DNA from 4 places in the Amphritea sp. GJ51-11 genome. Region 1 is predicted to be linked to each of the others. Evidence: predicted binding sites of a transcription regulator. Region 1 holds the regulator's gene; each other region holds the start of a gene.
What was found. The regulator PhoB, encoded in region 1, activates phosphate uptake and scavenging genes when phosphate is short. The targets are predictions, from matches to a motif close to TGTCATANNNNTGTCANA.

Region 1 (4,887 bases):
AGGGCCAGCGCATCTTCCCGAATACGGGTGACGATAGCATGGAGAGGGATCGGTAATTCATCGGCTACATGGGCGCTAGTTTCCAAGCGCGATAACAGCAGCAGATCCGCGACGAGGTTTTCCATCCGCCGAGATTGGCTCTCCATCTGGCTCAGGCCGCGCTGTAGTGGGCGTGGTAGGTCTTGATCGAGAAAGGTCTCAAGATAGCCACGGATAACAGTGAGGGGTGTGCGCAGCTCGTGAGAGGCGTTGGCGACGAAATCTTGACGGGTTTGTTCCAGCTGTTTAAGGCGGGTGATATCCCGAGCAACGAGTATACGATCCCCGGCACCGAAACGAGTAATGCGATATTCGAGCACCATATCTTTCTGAATCGGCGACGTTAGCTGCAGCGGATCGTCGTACATGTTTTTACGGTAATAACGCACAAAACGCGGATCGCGTAATAGGTTCATCACCGAGCGGCCTCGATCGGTTTGAGCTTTCATACCGAGTAGCTTTTCGGCGGCTCGGTTCCACCATTCTAAGTGGTTTTGCGCATCGATAATCACGATGGCATCACTCAGGGCGGCGGATGATTGTTGGAAGCGGTGGATGACGTTGCGTAGCGCTTGGGTCCGTGACAGCTGACGCTTTTGGTCTCTGGACAGCTCATCGAACAGTTCGCCCCAGTAACCTCGGCTTTCGGGGACATCGGTATGGTCGATGCGCATGAGCCACTGCTGTAGGCGATTAAACTGTTTAACCTGATAGAGGCCCCAGCCTAGCAGCGCCACTGCGAGTGTCCATCCTGGGTAACCGATAACAAAGCCAACCACTAAGCTAACCGTTGCGGTGAGCGCAAGATTGCTGGCTATTGAATGGCTGGAATTGTACATCAGTCAGTCTCAGGCGGTCTGTGATGAAAAACGATAACCCGTGCCGCGAACGGTTTGGATTAGATAATCATGGCGTTCGCTGAGCGCCTTACGCAGCCGACGGATATGAACATCAACGGTACGCTCTTCGACATAGACGTTGCCACCCCACACCAGATCAAGTAGTTGGCTACGAGTGTAGGCGCGATCTTGATGGGTCATGAAAAACTGTAGTAAACGGAATTCCGTTGGCCCAAGTTCCAGTGGTTTAAGTTCGGAGCTGACGCGATGGGACACCGGATCTAGGGTGAGATCATCAACCGTAATCGGCTCTTCGATACCTTTTGGCGTGGTGCGGCGCAGGACGGTTTTTAGCCGGGCAACCAGTTCCCGGGGAGAGAACGGCTTGGTGATATAGTCATCGATGCCGGTTTCCAGTCCTTGGATCTTATTATCTTCATCGGTTTTAGCGGTCAGCATGATGATGGGAATATCCGCCGTCATCTCATCTTTACGCAGTCGCCGTGCGAATTCGATCCCGCTAATACCGGGCATCATCCAATCCAGCAATACCATATCTGGCTTACAATCGACGATCATTGGATGCGCGGCTTGCGCAGAATCCGCTTCGACACAATCGTATCCAGCCATTTCGAGTGCAACAGCGATCATCTCGCGAATCGGAGCCTCGTCATCAACAATCAGAACGCGTTTACCCGACGTCATGACCAATCACCTCATTTATTTATAATGTATTAAGACGGTCATTAGATTATGAAACTGTTACAGAAATATGACAAAGTCGCCTAGGTGGCAAGAGTATTTGTTTTTAAATGGTTAGATAATGCAGAAATAGACCGATAAAAACTGCCATCCCAGCGTAATTATTGTTGAGAAAGGCGGTAAAACAAGCTTCCCGCTGACGCTCTCTGATGAGGTATTGTTGATAGACAAATAGTCCCGCCATCACCATCACTCCGAGATAAAACCAGATCGATAGCTGTAATTGCGCCCCTAGCATAAGTAAAATAGTGAGGGTGAGTAGCTGCAATATGCCGATAATCACTTTATCCATATCACCGAATAAGACGGCGGTGGATTTAACCCCGATTCGAACATCATCGTCCCTATCGACCATGGCATACATGGTGTCATAGACCACGGTCCAGATAACCGCTGCGGTATAAATCAGCCAACTGATAACGGGTACTTCTCCGAGGGTCGCGCTAAAGGCCATGGGCACCGCCCACGAAAACGCCATACCCAAAACCACCTGCGGTAGATGGGTATAGCGTTTCATAAAGGGATAGCAAAACGCTAGGAAAACGGCGCCTACCGATAGATAGATAGTGATGGTATTGGTAAACAGCACCAGTGCAAAAGACGCCAGCAGTAGCGCAACAAACAGTATCAAGGCTTCTTTGGCAGAGATTCGCCCGGCAGGTAGCGGGCGTTGTGCGGTACGCTTTACGTGAGCATCAATATTGCGGTCGGCAAAATCATTAATGACACAGCCTGCTGAACGCATCAGGAAGGTTCCCAAGATAAAAATAAACAGCAAACTGTATGAAGGAACCCCCTCAGCGGCAATCCACAGAGCCCAGAGAGCCGGCCACAGCAGCAGAAAGCTGCCGATCGGTTTGCTAATTCGCATAAGGTCGCCACAGGCTTTCAGCTTCTGCCAAGTGAGGCGGGTGTTTTGAGTACCGGGTTGCATCGTTAATGATCCATCGTTATTTGTGCTGATAGTTTACCTGTTGTAGGGCGGGCAGGAAAACCTCGGCCACCAGAAGTGGCTTATTTGACAGATAAAACACTGAACGGCGTGCCCAAGCTATTTCGCCATCACTGAGTTGTAGGCGACTGATCTCCAAAGGATCTCGTTTCATGGTGGGGTCACGAAATAAGACGCTACCCAACGACCGAGACCCCAGGGTGTGAAGTTTGCGCTGTTTACCGGTGAGAGTGGAGGCCGGGATAATCGTGCGGGCAAACACCCAGGGGTGGTTATGACCGAGTAATTGCACTTCGCGAATCAAGACTTTCTGCCGCGTGGAGATCTTTAATGCAAGTGCTTCCATACGGCTAGGACGCCCCCAATATTGGCGTAGCACATTGACTTTAAAATCGCCGTCACTGGCGTGAATTAGATGCTGTGTCAATGATCCCCGGTCTAGTAACCATTTACGCCAGATACGAGGCGCAGCGGTCGTTGCAGGGCGATTAAATGCATACCAGCGAGTATCAAAACGGTTTTGATTGAGAGCAACGGGCACGATAATTTCTCAGCAAAAAAATTGGCCGTATAGTACCCTAACAGGATGTAAAAGTATCGGTTTCACATGGCTCAGGATTAAATGAAAGGTATGGTTAAAACGCCCCCGCGTTATTCAGCAGAACAGGTAGAACAGATGACCCGTGAGTGGGTTGAGAGCATGGTTGTCGGTTTAAACCTTTGCCCCTTCGCCGCTCCAGTGGTGAAAGATAACTCGCTGCGATATGCGGTAACGGCAGCCCAGGAAGGGGAGGCGCTAGTAGCGGCTTTCTTAGCTGAAGTCGAACAGCTACAGGCGAGCGATGAGCAAACGATTTCTACGACGCTGTTCATCGTCCCTGAGGGGCTAGGCGATTTTTATCAGTACCTAGATCATCTTCACCTGTTTGAAGACTTATTGCAGCAGGCAGGCTTAGAAGGCGTGTTACAGCTGGCGAGCTTTCATCCGGGCTATCTGTTTGCCGGTGTGCCTGAAGACGACTTAAGCCATTGGAGTAACCGCTCACCTTGGCCAACCTTCCATATTATTCGAGAAGCGGAGATGAGCCGGGCATTGGCCCACTATCCTAACCCCGAGCAGATTCCTGAACGTAATATCAAACGTCTAAGGGCGTTAGGGCGGGAGGCGCTGATCGAGCGTTTTCCCCCGTTTGCTGATTATTGTTAGTCTCTGCGTTGGTTTACTTTTCGCTGTTTCAGATGAGGGTGCAGCGCCCTCATTGGGCATCTTTCTCGCCCCGGAACTAGGTTCACTTTCTTCTTAGCTAATAACCACATTATTAGTACAACAACTATATCAATTACGTTAGAATTTCTAATTAGCCACTGCACCTGATATTAGGTGCGGTGGTTATAAATAATAAAGCTCTGCGAGATAAGTTGTACGCTGAATAATTGATAATAAGTATAGGGTGAAGGCGTGCCAATTGATCTAAAGCGGGGACCCCAGGGAAAGCTGGGGAAGCGTCCTTATTCGCGTAAAGCGGGTGAAGCTGTTTGTGATATGAAGGGTGATCTATGGGATTTAGATGCTGTTTTTTTAAGTTTAATGAAGCAGCTGATACCCGGGTGGTGTGGCGGAGGCGTTCCGTCTGAGGTCATGTCTGAGTTAAAAAATACCGGTAAACTGCAGGCAAAAGGATTGTTGCTCACCGCTGCGCCGATTCATGGTGGCAAGATCGGTTTGCGTATATGTGCCTTCGAGGACTAAGCGCAGATCAGGTAGCGGCAGGTAGAAGGGAAAGGCAGCCGGTCGGCTGCCTTTTTAGTTTTTCGTCTGGTCGAATTTATTTTTTCTGCTCGACTTCACGTACCGTACGTTTAATCTCTTTCAAGCTGCTATGGCGCACATCCGTGCCGCTTACCAGATAGATGAGATGTTCAGCCATATTGCGGGCATGATCGCCAATCCGTTCAATACTGCGCAAGATCCACATGACATTCATGATGCTGGTGATGTAACGGGGGTCTTCCATCATGTAGGTCATCAGCGAGCGCATCGCGGTGCGATATTCTGAATCAACCTCTTTATCCTGCTTAGCAACCTTATAGGCCATCTCCGCGTCGCTGCGAGCAAAGGCTGTGAGGCAGTTTTGTAACATATCACGCACCAAGTTGCCGATATGTCGGACTTCTTGGAAACCGCGAACATTTTTGCCATCGTTGGCCAGCTCTATCGCATAACGACAGATGCGACTGGTTTCGTCGCCGATGCGTTCTAGATCGCTAACCGCCTTACTGACGGAGATAATCAGC
Region 2 (4,887 bases), 2.0 Mb from region 1:
AATATAACGGATCTGTTCATAAGCGGGCTTGATCGTGGCTAGGCTAAGATAATCTCGGGCTAACCGACTAGCGGCGTCGATCTCGCCCTTTAATAGGTATTGTAAATTATCCTGTAACGCCAGCATTCGCGTATCGGAGGCCGCTTTGGAAATATGTTCGTGGAGTCCATTTCTGATCAGCTTTAACTGTTGCTGCTCTTGCGCAATCGCCTCGGCGATATGGGTCTTATGCTCTTGCTGATAAATATTGAGCAACAACAAGAGAAACAGGCTCAGTGATGCGAGGTAAGTCAGTAGCAGAAATCCCCGTAAGGCGAGGACTTTCTCGATCAATGAACGATGGTTGAGTTGTCCGATTGTTCCACCTTTGAGTAATAGATAATGGATTAGCAAGGTGGTTAAAAGGGAAAAAGACAGGCCGCAGGCGATAAGCGTCGTTACACCTGATGAGGATAACTTTAGTAATGGCAGAACCAGTGCGAGTACGGTTGCCACTGTAAACGCGATAATGGCGGTGCGCAGCAGGAGTGATTCATTGCTGAGATCTTCCCGCGCGATAAAGCGTTTTGTTTTGAGCATGAAGCGCATGGTGAAGATGGTGATTAAGGCGGTTAGACTGGCATCGAGAAATATTTCCAGCCAAAAAAACTGAGCGGAATCTCCAGTGTTTGCATGGCCTTCATGGTCAGCATTTCTGCAGCCATTAGGATAACCATAAGAAAAAGGCGGGATAGCATGTGTATAGGTTGGCCTTATCTCTGCGTTAGCAAATGAATAGCTTAGCAAGTGACAGCCTAATGACTATTCAGGTGAATGAAGTCGTGGTGAACCTATTAAGTAGGTAGCTTCATTTTAACAGAGGTTCTGCAAGCCTGACAGTAGACCGGGTCGGTGAGAGGGACTTTAAATGTAAAAAGCCCCCCACTTTGGGAGGGCTTTAGGTAAAATTAGACTAATCACTAATAGGCTCTGTTATCAGAACCTGTTGGGCATCGGCTTAGGCGCCGATAATGCCGCCATCTTGACGCTGAATCGCCATAATGGTCGAACGAGGTTTGCTGTTACCGCCCGCAGGGAAATGGGACGGTTTATCCGCTTCTCCGGGGTGTTGAACGCCGACAAAGACCGTACGTTGATCAGGCGAGAAGGTCAGGCCGGTGATTTCGCAAGCGATTGGCCCGGTTGCAAAGCGGCGTACTTCACCGGTTTTTGGATCGGCACAGAGCATCTGATTGTTCCCCATGCCGGCAAAATCTCCCTCATTGGAGTATTTGCCATCGGTTAGGATCCAGAGACGACCGTCGTTATCAAAACCTAAGCCATCGGGGCTGTTGAACATGTTCTCATCGTTGATATTAGCGGAGCCGGCATAGAAATCTTTGTGTACCGTTGGATTACCTGCCACCAAGAATAGATCCCATTTGAAGCTTGTTGCGGCGTTGTTAGCGCCGGCTTCGTTCCAACGCACGATCTGACCATACTTGTTATTGGCACGTGGATTTGGGCCACCAATCGGCTGATTGTCTTTTTTGCCACGGTACTTATTGTTGGTCAGGGTACAGCATACGGTTTTGGTTTTATGGTTGACTGCTACCCACTCTGGGCGGTCCATGGTGGTCGCGCCGACAACAGTCGCCGCTTCACGGGCAAAGATAACCACCTCTGCTTGGCTGTTAAAGCCATTTTCAGCGGTTAGGCCGTTTTTGCCATGGGTTAATTCGATCCACTCGCCGCTACCACTGACTTCACCGGGTTGGGCGTTGAAACGGGACACGTAGAGAGTCCCTTCATCGAGTAAGTGGCGGTTAGCCGCTTTATCGGCTGGGTTATATTTGTTTTTAGTGACAAATTTGTACAGGTGTTCCCCCCGTTCATCATCACCCAGATAGATCACTACATGACCATTATCGGCGACGATAACGGCGGCATTTTCATGCTTAAAGCGACCTAGGGCAGTACGTTTGAGCGGAGTCGACGTCGGATCCATTGGGTCGATCTCAACCACCCAGCCGTGGCGGTTAGGTTCATTTGGCTCTTGGGTCATATCGAAACGGCTATCGAATTTAAACCACTGGTATTTACTGTCGTCTTTTAGGCCGTAACGTTTTTCATGGGTATTTAACTCACCGCCGGGTTTAGCAAAGAAGCCGTTAAAGTTTTCTTCACAGGTAAGGTAAGTGCCCCATGGGGTTTCGCCATTTGAACAGTTGTTAAAGGTGCCTAGTACCTTAGTGCCCGTGGTGTCGGCCTTGGTTTTGACTAACGCATGACCTGCCGCTGGGCCGGTTAAATGCATTTCAGTATTCGCAGTGATACGGCGGTTGTAAGTGGATGTTTTGCTGTATTCCCAACCTTTGGCGGTGCGCTGGATCTCAAATATAGAGATACCTACGGCGGCCTGGGCTTTTTTAACATCATCGGCGGTCATGGCATCGCCACGATGGTTAAACAGCAACTTGTAGTTAGTGTATTCATTGTTAACGGCCAGCAAGCCGCGATCTTCAGACAGCGGGAAGTAGCTCATGCCATCGGTGTTATCACCGAACTGGCCCGCCTGAGCGCTGGCAGGCTGCATGCCACCCTCGTCAAACGCGGGTGCGCCTTGAAGAATAGGGTCACCCCAAGAGATCAGTGGTTTGGCAACATAACCTTCAGGCACGATAAAGGTATCTGCAGTGCTGGTCGGTACTTTTTTAAAGCCCAGTAGCTTGCTTTCAGGCTGTGTGGTTGCCGCAACCGCTTGGCTCAGCGGGTTAGCCGCTAGAAAGAGACCCATTGCCGTTGCACCGCCCTGCATAAAGCGGCGGCGGCTCATACCGGCATCGATTATTTTACTGAAGTCGGAGTCTAGTTCGGTATGCAACGCTGAATCGGCCTGCAGAAGATCTTTTTTCATGCTCAATGTTCCTAAAAACTATCTTGATAACGAAGGTGAGTGGAGTCATTTATCGCACCAAGACTAGACTTGAAATATGAATATTAGATGACTAAAAAGTAACAAGTAGATGACATGCTGGACAGGTGATGGAGTGAATGCTGCGCTGCGGTAGTCATCGGCCATACTTTTGTGGTTAGCTACGGTATTAACGGTACGCATCGTTTATGCGTCTGTTTTAGAACTTATTTTTAAGGACTTAAGTGTAAGGAATAAACAATGCTGGTGTTAATCTTAGGTTTGATTCTATTTTTGGGGATTCATTCAATATCGATTGTCGCTGAGCCACTGCGAGATAGGGCGGTGGCTATCAGTGATATGGGTTGGAAGCTAGCTTATATAGCGATTTCTGTGTTGGGTTTGTGGTTGATTGTTAGCGGCTATGCCGCGGCCCGGTTAGACCCTCAACTGATTTATGTAAGCCCCGGCTGGATGCGCCATCTTGCGGCACTTTTGTTACTACCGGTGTTTGTCTTTGCGTTAGCGCCGTATTTTCCCGGACGCATACAGCGTGTCTTGGGTCATCCCCAGTTGGTGGCGGTCAAATTGTGGGCACTGTCACATCTATTGGTTAACGGCACCTTGGCAGATCTGATTTTGTTTGGCAGTTTCTTAGCATGGGCGGTGATTGATCGTATCTCACTGAAAAAACGTAAGGCTCGCTCATTACCCACGGTGCCGGAATCTTGGATCAATGATGTGGTTTTGGTGGTGGCAGGTTTGGCGCTTTATGGCGTTACTGTACTGTGGGCCCATAAATGGTTAATCGGTGTGGCTCCGTTCAGTTGAGCGCGCCATTAAACGATGGGAATTAACCCGAAAGGGCGTCGAGCCCTGGGGTTTTTTCCAGCGCGCGGCTTGGGCTGAGTAAGTGTTGTTTAATCAGGTCTCGAGCTGCATCTGCATTACCTTTTAACAAGGCATCGATCAGTTGTTGATGTTCTTTTTGGTTCGCATCAAAGACGAGACTATTGGCCATGTTTTTCTTCAGCCAGAGGTTGCGATAACGGGATGCCTTTTCATATAGCGCTCGGCGCACCTGCAGTAAGGTGGGTGAATTACACCCCTTAGCGATGGCGGTATGAAACGCTTGGTGACGCCGCTCCCACTCCTGAGGGTCTTTTTCGACCATATCACCAAACTTATGCATAGTATGAGCCGCCGCAAGGATACCGGCTTCCCATTCATCGTCACCTTTCTCTACGGCTAAGCCAATACAGAGGGCTTCAATTTCGGCCCGCGTCGCGTAGATATCTAACATCTCTTCGCGGGATACGGGGTGCACTTTAAAGCCTCGCTGATTTTCAACCACCACCAATTGTTCGATCAATAGCTGCGAAAGGGCTTCGCGCAGCGGACTCACGCCGACCTGATAGCGCTCTTTTAGACGGTTCATTTTGAGCTTTTCACCGGGTTGAAAATAGCCTGTGAGAATATCCTGTTTCAGATCACCTACCACTTTTAGGGCAGAGTTATCGCCCTTGTCAGTTGTTGCTGCGCTGCTGTTTATCATGATTGCTAGGGTCTTATTGTCTGTTTTTAAAAGGATTGTTGCTATCAGGGCCATATTTGTACCGGCTATTTTAAGTTAGCGACATTTAATAGTTAAGACAAACATTTAAAATTATTGTTGACGATATGTAAAAACATCGACATTATTGCATTGCGTCGATGTTGGCAGTGATGCAGATCAACACAAAGGTTAACTATCTGCCATGAAAACAAAAATATTTTAAAGAGCTCTTTGTGCGTGGGTTTGCCCGTTACCGAGTAATCATCGGTGCGACAGCTACACGAAGTGAAGAGGTCGGTAAAACACGTTCGATAACCAGAACGATTACAGTTTGGAGAGAAAAAATGACTGCTCTGTTGCGTGAAGTAGAAGTGACACAACCCAATGGTTTTTCTGTTGCCCCTTATGCTGCCAATAAGCGCTTGCAGGTTGTAACACT
Region 3 (4,887 bases), 1.2 Mb from region 1:
GATAACACCATCGAGCAATTACACCGCATCGATGCGCAAAAAGCCCCAATCCTGATCAAGCCGCTGAAACAGCGTTTTGATCACTATCAACAGGCTGGCCGTACATGGTTGCAACAGCAACCAGTCATTGCCGCTTTACTCGATGACGAACAGCCCAATGACGCCGATAAAACCCTCTTGCTGAGCCAGCTTGAACAGCGGAATAAACTCATCAAACAGTTAAATTGGCCTAGCGACATAAAACCGCCCGAAGGGTTACATAGCCTTGGCGGACAACGTGACAACATCCAACAACAGATCAATCGCTTAAAACAGGAACAGCAACATTGTTATCAGGATCTGACTGAACTGCTGAACCAACTCGAACAACAGATCGAAGCCGGGCAAATCAAACATGCCTGCCAACTGGCACAGCAAGCCGACACACAGTTGAACGATATGGGCGGAAATCCTCCCAAATCACTGCAGCAACGCTATAAAGGACTACTGGCGCAACTCAACGAACTGAAAAACTGGCAGGGTTTTGCCGTAAAAGAAAAGAAAGAAGCCTTATGCGAGGCGATGGAAGCCCTAATCGACAGCAGCACCGAGGCACCGCTTCTGGCAAAACAGATCAATTCGCTACAGCTACAATGGAAAGCGCTCGACAGCGATGACCCGCTACACTCACATAAAACCTGGCAGCGCTTTAAAGCCGCATCAGATCAGGCCTATACGCCCTGTGAGCAATATTTTCGACTACAGAAGCAGCAACGTACGGATAACCTCAACAAACGCACCGCGCTGGTGTCAGAGCTTGGCAACTTCCTCCAACAGATCGACTGGCAACAAGCTGACTGGTCTTTGATCGAACAGGTCAGCCGCACCGCTAAGCGAGAATGGAAAGAGTATGCACCGGTAGATCGAACCCCTGGTCGCCAAGTGCAAACCGAGTTTAATGCTCTACTCAAACAGATCGATCAGAAAATTGCGGCCCACCGAGATGAAGTAGCCAATGTGAAGAAAGCCCTGCTTACGCAGGCTGAGCAACTGCTAACAGAAGAAGATCTCAGCACCGCGGCAGCCGACGTGAAGGCCTTGCAGAAGCGTTGGAAGGAAGCAGGCAATACTTTCCATAGCCTCGAACGGGAACTCTGGCCAGCGTTTCGTAAAGCCTGTAACCAGATATTTGAAAACCTCAATAAGAACAAACAGAACGAGCAACAACCAAATCCGACTGGCGTTAAAAACACATCTCTGGCTGACAGCCAAACCTATCCCGCCCTATTACAACGCATCGAATTGTGCGATCAGTTGGAGCACTTTATTCAGGATGGCACTCTCGACCAGTTAGCACTGGATGAGATTGAAGCCGCATGGCATCAGTGTGATGCAGTAGAGGGCGAGTTTGGACCGATGATCAATGCCCGCTACGAGCAATTGCTGGCCTTCATCTCAGACGAAATTGAACTGGAAGATCTGCTTAAAGTTACCGAGAAAGCGCTGCGCCAACTCTGTATCCGACTGGAAATTTTACTCGGATTAGAGTCACCTGAACAGGACCAGACCTTACGCATGGAATATCAGATGGACCGACTGCAAAAGGCCCTAGAGCAACGTCAAACCTCAACCAACAGTAACGATCTTAAACAGTTAGAGCTAGAGTGGCAGTGTCAGCCACTCACCCTGCAACATGAAGCTCTACAGATCCGTTTCTACAGTAACCTTCAGCAGGCTCGTTGAAACCCTGCGTAAATTGTCCTCAAGTGCTCATTAATTGAGCACTTGAAACAAAAAATGAAACACAAAAAAACCCGCAAAAGCGGGTTTTTTATCAGCTGAATACAGCTTATGACATGTGTTGACCACCATTAATGGAGAAGTCAGAACCGGTTACATAGCCACAATCATCGCTAGCCAAGTAAGTAACCGCTTTACCGATCTCAGAAGGCTCACCTAGACGACCGACAGGTACCTGACGAATAATCTTTTCCAGAACTTCTTCAGGAATTTTAGCAACCATCGGTGTCATGACGTAACCAGGAGAAACAGTGTTCACTGTTACGCCTTTAGCGGCCACTTCTTGCGCCAATGCTTTAGTAAAGCCATGAATACCCGCTTTAGCCGCAGAGTAGTTACACTGACCAAACTGACCTTTCTGTGCATTAACAGATGAGATATTGATAACCCGACCCCAGCCTTTATCCAGCATAGGATTGATAACCAAACGGGTCATATGGAACATGGAGTCTAGGTTAGCGGATAATACTTCGTTCCACTGTTCCCAGCTCATTTTACGGAAAGTACCATCACGGGTAATACCCGCATTATTGACCAGAATGTCGACGCTACCGCCGGCGACTTCTTCTACCGTTTTAATACAGGCAGCACATGATTCTTCATCGGTAACATCACCATAGGCAACCAAAATATCATAGCCATCGTTTTTCTGCTCAGCCTGCCAAGCTTTAGCTTTTTCATGGTTACCGCCAGAATTATAACCAGCAACAACTTTTACGCCTGCGTCAGCCAATGCCCGACAGATAGCGGTACCAATACCACCCGTACCTCCTGTTACTAGAGCAATTTTCTGTGTCATGCTCGTGTCCCCTTTGCTTCTTGAGAGTTGATTGTTTCGAGTCGTTGTATAGCGTTGTTATTATTTAGTTATTATTAACACTGCGCGGATAATAGCGTTAACAGCACCGCAGTGTAATATGACTTTGGTTGAGTGATAAACAATTTGATCGCAAACCAAACGAGCAGTATCACCCAAAATCATTCAATATGCAGCCCTATAACAGAGACTTACATAAGCTCTATAACTAAGCTTTGACTTAGCTCAAGAGTTTAGGTTTCGTCTGTTACGGCCTTAAGACAAGATACAACTTATTTTACTGAAGTCAAAGACTTTACAGACGTTTGAGATGTCGCTGCATCCACCAATACGACATTGCTGCAGTGCACATATTCGCAATCACAAAACCGATAAACATCCCTTGTAAATCGGCCAAATAATTACCTAATAGCCCCAACGGCACATAGAGACAAAACAATCGAAACACGCTGATCCGCATCGCTCTAATTGGCTGATGTAAAGCGTTGAAACTGGACGCAGTCAGAAAGGTGACGGCCTGAAAGCCAAACCCAAGCGGCACAATAAGAATCCACAATCCGATTAAGCTAATCACCGATTCATTGTCACTAAACAGCGAGCCAATGCCACCGGCAAAGAGGAGTAATAGTAGATAAACAATGGCTTGCCATAACAGCGCGAACTTCACTGCGGACAGGTAAGCCCCGCGAACACGCTCAATATGACCGCGCCCAAAGTTCTGACTGATAAAGGGTGGCAGGGTCATCGACAGAGCCAAATTCGCCAGTAAGGAGAGTGATTCTAAGCGGCTGCCAACACCAAATGCCGCCACCGCTTCAGGCCCGTGAGTTGCCACAATCGCCGTCATAATAGCCGCGGCAATCGGTGTCATCATATTCGACAGCGCGGCGGGAAAACCGATCTTCATCACCATCAACCAGTGCTGCAGTGCAGCAGAAACCGATTCAATCCGCAGCACCAATAAACCTTTATTAAAATAAAGATTTAATAAAGCAAACACCGCCGTCACACTCCAGGCAATCACACTGGCAATCGCAGCCCCTTGAATCCCTAGCCCAGGCACCGGCCCCCAACCAAAAATCATCAGTGGATCGAGTACCAAGTTAAGCAACGATGAGATTCCCATCAATAAGGCGGGTGTGCGAGTGTCACCGCTGGCCCGTAATGAACTGTTAGACACCATAATCAGGACATAGAAAACCGCCCCAGCAAACCACACCGACATATACTGGTCGATATAGGGAAGTAAATCGTCCCCTGCCCCTAATAAACGAAACAGCGGATCGATCACCTGAATAGCCAACACTGCGATGGTGATCATCAACAAGGTGGTCATTAACAGATTGTCGGTGGTTAGCTGTCGAGCGCCGGATTCGTTGCCCGAACCGATCAGCCTAGCGATGGTTGCAGAAGTACCAATACTCAAGCCGATCGATAGGCTGATCACCGTAAATGAAACAGGAAAGGTAAAACCCAGTGCCGCCAGTTGGTGGGTACCTAGCTGACTGACAAAATAACTATCAACAACATTAAACAGCATCAGGCTAACGATACCGAGCATCATCGGCAGCGTCATTTTAATCAGGGTAGGACGAACATCATCGTTCAGCAGATCGGATTTCACTCAATACCTTTATAGACGGGAGTTATCGAGCCGCCATCATACCATCTCTCGCGGCCCAGTTGAGTGCTGTTGCCGCTAAACGCAAAAACCTCCCGCAGGAGGTTTTATCGATATGATTTTAAGCAACCACAACTTGAATCCATCAACTTCATGACTGACTCAAAGTGTTGATCGAAACCACGGATGCCAACAGCTCATGTTCACAGTTATTTGCCCAGTTTTTTAGCCGACTGGCCCGCAATACCGAAATGCTGTTTAGGCATCTCGTTAATCAATACCCGAACACTTTCAATCGGTGCACCCAGCGAACGCACCAACGCATCACTTACTTCCGCTATCATCCGCTCTTTCTGTTCATCAGAGCGTCCTTCCATCATATTAACCGTCACGATAGGCATGCCGTTTTCCTCTTTCTTAATCGCCCTATTTAGGCCCCTGACGAAACAGCCAGGATTGCAGCAACCGGGTGACGCGGGGCATTACGATATAGGTCAGCAATAACACCTGTAACAGCACAATCACGACTGACCTCAACCATAGATCGAGACTATTAAGGAATGGCCCTAATAGCACATTGATCGCCATCACCAAAGCATATACCACCACCAGCAACACGAACGTCATCTTGTGGGGCGAAGGTTTGCTGACCGGTAGCTCGGGCAGGTCA
Region 4 (4,887 bases), 2.1 Mb from region 1:
TGCAGGAGTGGGAGTGACTAAGTAGCGGCTTGTTCACCCGTGAAAGCCTAAAAAGCCAGACGTTACTGTCTGGCTTTTTATTGGTTGTTATAAAGGGTTAGCTCGCTTAAAAAGCGATCATCAACAGATAGAACGTGATGGCCGACATAAGTGCGGCGGCGGGAAGGGTGATCACCCAAGCCATGCCGATAGGCTTCATCAGTGACCAGTTAGCATTGCTGTTGACCATGCCGACACCAAGCACGGCGCCGATGAGGATATGGGTGCTCGAAACCGGCAAGCCCATGACCGAGGCGAGCATCACTACACCCGCTGCCGATAATTCGGCCGCAAAGCCGGATGCAGGATGCATCTTCGTGAGGTTGTGGCCGACGGTTTGAATCACCTCTTTACCAATAAACCAAAGCCCTACGATGAGGGCGATACCAAAGGTCAGCATAGCGACAGTTGGTACGGCTGCTTGGGAGCCCATTTCACCGGTACGTAGTACGTCCAGAATGGCAGCAAAGGGGCCGATCGCATTGGCGATATCGTTGGCGCCGTGGCTGAAGGCAAAACCGGAGGCGGTAAATACCTGCATCCAACTGAACATCAAAAAGGTCGATTTATCGAGGTCTTTGCCTTTCAGTGTTTTGGCAAATATCGCCATCACCAACCAGACCGCTGCACCAATCATGCCGATAATCAGGTAGTTATCTAGGCTACTTAAACCCAGTTGCATATGCTTTAACCCTTTGAACAGCAGCATGCCGGCAATCAGCATACTACCTAGGGCGGCAAAGATCGGCACATAGGTTTCTAAAGCATGGGTGGCGTTAAGCTCACTTTTCTTTTGTTCGATCTTATGCAGTTCTTTATAGTAATCTGACTCCAGCTCTTCGGGGTCAAAATCACCATCGCGCACGGTGTGCGCATCCCGCGCCATCGCCGAGGTGTAGGCGATTTTTTGCAGTTCAGCTAAATGCTCAAACGCTTTTTTGTGCTGCACCTTATGTTGTTTCTTTTCCTGCTTAATGGTCACCAACTCTTCAGCGGTGGCTTCGTTATAGCGCAGTACATATTTCTTAATTTGATAGAACAGGGTGTAAGACACCAGTCCACCGAGTACCGGTGAGAGTACCCATGAAACCGCAATGGTGCCGATTTTATCCCACTTAATCAGGGCGAGTGCGGTATCAGGGCCATCGACAAAAAAACCTAAGGCGATGGAGCTGCCAACAATGCCACCGATAATGGAGTGGGTGGTGGAAACCGGCCAGCCCCGTTTTGTGGCGATTAATAACCACAAGGCGGCCGCAAGTAAGGCCGCCATCATGATATAGACGAACTGCATGGGATCGACATTGATGGTGGATAGGTCAACGATCCCTTTACGAATCGTCTTCGTCACCTCGCCGCCGGCGATAACCGCACCGCTGACCTCAAAAATGGCAGCCACTAACAGTGCTTGTTTAATCGTCAGAGTGCCAGCGCCTACGCTGGTGCCGAAGGAGTTGGCGACATCATTGCCGCCGATATTGAAGGCCATGAAGACCCCGAAGGCGGTAGCCAGCATAAAGATCATGACATGGTTGTGTTGGGTGTAATCCAGCCCCCATGCTAAAAAGTAGCCAATCATGGCGATAAAACCGATGGCGAAAAATAGGCTTAACTTACTATCGCCTGACATGGGTGATCGAGCGGGATACGTCGTGGATGTTGCCATTTGAGTCTCCTGAAACGTCTTGCAGGCAAGATTAAGGTGGGTCAAGCGCTTAGGCTTGAACCATCCCGAGAGGTTGAAAGTGCTTCAGGAGGTATGCGAACGATCCCAAAGTGCTTATCAAAGAGCTCAATAAGTTAAGGCGAATGGGTTGCAGTTTAGTGACAGTATTTTGTTTTTTTCGTTGTGCATCAGCCCTGATGAGCGCTGGGCATAGCATGGGATGCTGTTAGTTTTCTTGTTTAAAACTCTTATAGGACCAAGCACCGACTTGTAGTTTTCGATATTGGGTTGGCGAGATGCCCATCACTTTCTTAAAGATACGGGAAAAATAGTAGGCATCTTCATAGCCCACCATAAAGGCCACTTCGGCAATGGTGCGGGTGCTGATATCCAGCAGGTGGCAAGCCCGTTGGGTTTTGAGCTGGATAAAGTGATTGATCGGTGTAGTGCCGGTGGCATCTTTATAGCGTTTGATAAAGTGAAATTTCGATAGATTGACGCTGTTCGCCAAAGTATCGATATCCAGTTGTTCATGGATATGCGCCTGCATCAGGCTGTGGATTTTTTCTAGGTCGAAGCTATCGGCGTCTTGGCTGCGCACCAGTGGTTGCAGTAGCGCGATATGGGTGAGAATCTGCCGCAATTGGTTGGCGGCATTAATAAAGGCATTTAGGTGATAGCTGCTATGGCGGGCTTCAAGTAGCGCCTCGAATTCACCCACTAGATTGCTGTGCAGCCCCAGATGAACCACCGGTTTGTGGCTGGGAATCTCTAGGTGAGCGATAAAATCATCGGCCAGCCCGCCTTCAAAATGGCACCAGTAGATCGTCCAAGGAAAGTTAGGGCTGGAGGCATATTGGTGTGCAGCGCCGCGTGGAAGAACCACTAAATCACCGCTATTTACCGCAATATTCTTCTGGTTTACACGGATTTTACCTTTACCTTCAAGGCAGTATATCAATAAGTGGTCATCATGTTTTAGGCGTTCCATGCGGTGCCCAACCGCGTGTTTATAGTAGCCGGCCCCTAACGGGTAAAGATCCCTGGAAAGCCTATTATCACTGAGTTTTTGGATAATTTTATGGGGCAAAACAAAGCGAATGCTCTGGGGGGGCAGGGGCCAGTTTGATGGGGTGCTCACAGTGGCTACTCGACTAAGGTATAAAGGGTTAATTAGGGTATTCATGTATTCAATAGCAATATAGTCCATTAATATAGCAACATTATCAATCATGTGCAGCCGCAAGCTATGCTTTAATGTGACCCCATACACACAGCGTGATCCGGTTTTTAACGGGGTCTGCCAACAACAATAATCAGAACGTTACAATAAATACGAAGGTGCAAAACATGACGCAACAAGTTCCTTTACTGATCAACGGTGAGCTGGTTCAGAGCCGCAGTGATAACTGGATTCCGGTGACTAACCCTGCCACTCAAGAAGTGATTGCACAGGTGCCTTGCGCAACCGCTGATGAAGTAGAGCTGGCCGTCGAGAGCGCGAAAGCCGCGTTTGAAACATGGAAAGAGATGCCGGTTGGCGAACGTGCTCGCTTGATGCTGCGTTATCAGGCATTGCTAAAAGAAAACCATGATGAGATTGCTGAGCTGCTATCTCAAGAAACCGGCAAAACCTTTGATGATGCTAAGGGCGATGTATGGCGCGGTATCGAAGTGGTTGAACATGCGGCCAATATCGCTTCCCTGAGCATGGGTGAAACGGTTGAAAACGTTGCCCGTAAAATCGATTGCTACAGCATTACTCAGCCTCTGGGTGTGTGTGTCGGTATTACCCCATTTAACTTCCCCGCGATGATTCCGCTGTGGATGTTCCCAATGGCGATCGCTTGCGGTAACACCTTTGTATTGAAACCTTCTGAGCAGGATCCACTGACGCCGATGCGTCTGGCGGCACTGTTTCAAGAAGCCGGCGCACCTGCAGGTTTGCTGCAAGTTGTGCATGGCGCGAAAGATGTCGTTGATCAGCTGTTAACGCATAAAGATACCCCAGCGATCTCCTTTGTGGGTTCGGTTGCGGTCGGTGAGCATATCTATCGTACCGGTACTGACCATATGAAACGGGTACAGGCGTTTGCCGGTGCTAAAAACCACATGGTCATTATGCCGGATGCGGCTAAGAATCAGGTTGTTAACAGTATTGCCGGTGCTTCTGTTGGTGCGGCAGGTCAGCGCTGTATGGCGATCTCGGTAGCCGTGTTTGTCGGTAAATCCCGTGAGTGGATTCCTGAAGTACGTGATGCACTGGCTAAAGTACGCCCAGGTGCATGGAACGATCCAGAAGCCGGTTATGGTCCGCAGATCAATCCGCAGGCTAAAGCGAAGGTACTTAACTTTATTCAAGAGGGTAAAGATGCCGGTGCTGATTGTATCCTTGATGGTTCTGAATGTGTGGTCGAAGGTTATCCTGATGGTAACTGGATTGGGCCAACCATGTTCCGCAACGTCACCCGCGATATGTCGATCTATCAAGAAGAGATCTTCGGACCGGTTCTGATTACCCTCGAAGTGGATACGATTGAAGAAGCGATTCAGCTGATCAATGAAAACCCATACGGTAACGGTACCTCTATCTTCACCTCTTCGGGTGCCGCGGCGCGTAAGTATCAGCATGAGATCAAGGTCGGTCAGGTCGGTATCAACGTGCCTGTACCCGTGCCTCTGCCAATGTTCTCTTTCACCGGTTGGAGAAAGTCGTTCTACGGCGATCAGCATGCTTATGGTAAGCAGGCGGTTAAGTTCTACACCGAAACTAAGACAGTGACTGCCCGCTGGTTTGAGGATGATATTGATAATGGTGTGAACACCACGATCACCCTTAAGTAACGCCAATCATTTAGCGTCTGATAATCAGGCGCTTACGATTGATTATGCCTGCTAAGTCGGACGCGAGTCTGCTTGGCGGGCTTCGTCAGTAGACGCACAATGAAAAAGATTCAGCTGTTATAAAAATAAGAATCTACCTGTTTGTTAAGTACGGAGTATCTATGGATTTTGAACTGAACGAAGAGCAGATAGCGTTTGCCGATATGGCCCGCGCGTTCGCTCAGAATGAGCTGGCCCCGAATGCCGGTGAATGGGATCTGCACCAAACGTTTCCTGTCGAGGTATTAAAAGCGGCAGGTGAGCTGGGATTCTGCGGTTTGTACTCCCATGAGGATGTC

Region 2: the regulator PhoB is predicted to act here: its motif matches at 2,994-3,011, upstream of AC0L4K_RS07285 (PhoX family protein).
Region 3: the regulator PhoB is predicted to act here: its motif matches at 2,842-2,859, upstream of phbB (acetoacetyl-CoA reductase).
Region 4: the regulator PhoB is predicted to act here: its motif matches at 1,852-1,869, upstream of AC0L4K_RS07725 (inorganic phosphate transporter).

Annotation. Positions count from the first base shown of each region.
Region 1 is NZ_CM147881.1:4,400,089-4,404,975, forward strand. It holds gene phoR (phosphate regulon sensor histidine kinase PhoR) at 1-878, opposite strand, end outside; gene phoB (phosphate regulon transcriptional regulator PhoB) at 888-1,583, opposite strand; gene ubiA (4-hydroxybenzoate octaprenyltransferase) at 1,687-2,574, opposite strand; gene AC0L4K_RS19920 (chorismate--pyruvate lyase family protein) at 2,591-3,133, opposite strand; gene AC0L4K_RS19925 (DUF1415 domain-containing protein) at 3,224-3,799, shown strand; gene AC0L4K_RS19930 (hypothetical protein) at 4,052-4,342, shown strand; gene phoU (phosphate signaling complex protein PhoU) at 4,419-4,887, opposite strand, start outside.
Region 2 is NZ_CM147881.1:1,672,025-1,676,911, forward strand. It holds gene AC0L4K_RS07280 (cache domain-containing protein) at 1-579, opposite strand, end outside; gene AC0L4K_RS07285 (PhoX family protein) at 998-2,896, opposite strand; gene AC0L4K_RS07290 (NnrU family protein) at 3,155-3,724, shown strand; gene csiR (DNA-binding transcriptional regulator CsiR) at 3,747-4,448, opposite strand; gene glaH (glutarate dioxygenase GlaH) at 4,793-4,887, shown strand, end outside.
Region 3 is NZ_CM147881.1:3,166,095-3,170,981, forward strand. It holds gene AC0L4K_RS14140 (DUF349 domain-containing protein) at 1-1,722, shown strand, start outside; gene phbB (acetoacetyl-CoA reductase) at 1,829-2,578, opposite strand; gene AC0L4K_RS14150 (MATE family efflux transporter) at 2,892-4,220, opposite strand; gene AC0L4K_RS14155 (2-hydroxymuconate tautomerase) at 4,427-4,639, opposite strand; gene AC0L4K_RS14160 (antibiotic biosynthesis monooxygenase) at 4,644-4,887, opposite strand, start outside.
Region 4 is NZ_CM147881.1:1,774,909-1,779,795, forward strand. It holds gene AC0L4K_RS07720 (Lrp/AsnC family transcriptional regulator) at 1-17, shown strand, start outside; gene AC0L4K_RS07725 (inorganic phosphate transporter) at 107-1,705, opposite strand; gene AC0L4K_RS07730 (AraC family transcriptional regulator) at 1,932-2,891, opposite strand; gene AC0L4K_RS07735 (CoA-acylating methylmalonate-semialdehyde dehydrogenase) at 3,056-4,549, shown strand; gene AC0L4K_RS07740 (acyl-CoA dehydrogenase family protein) at 4,711-4,887, shown strand, end outside.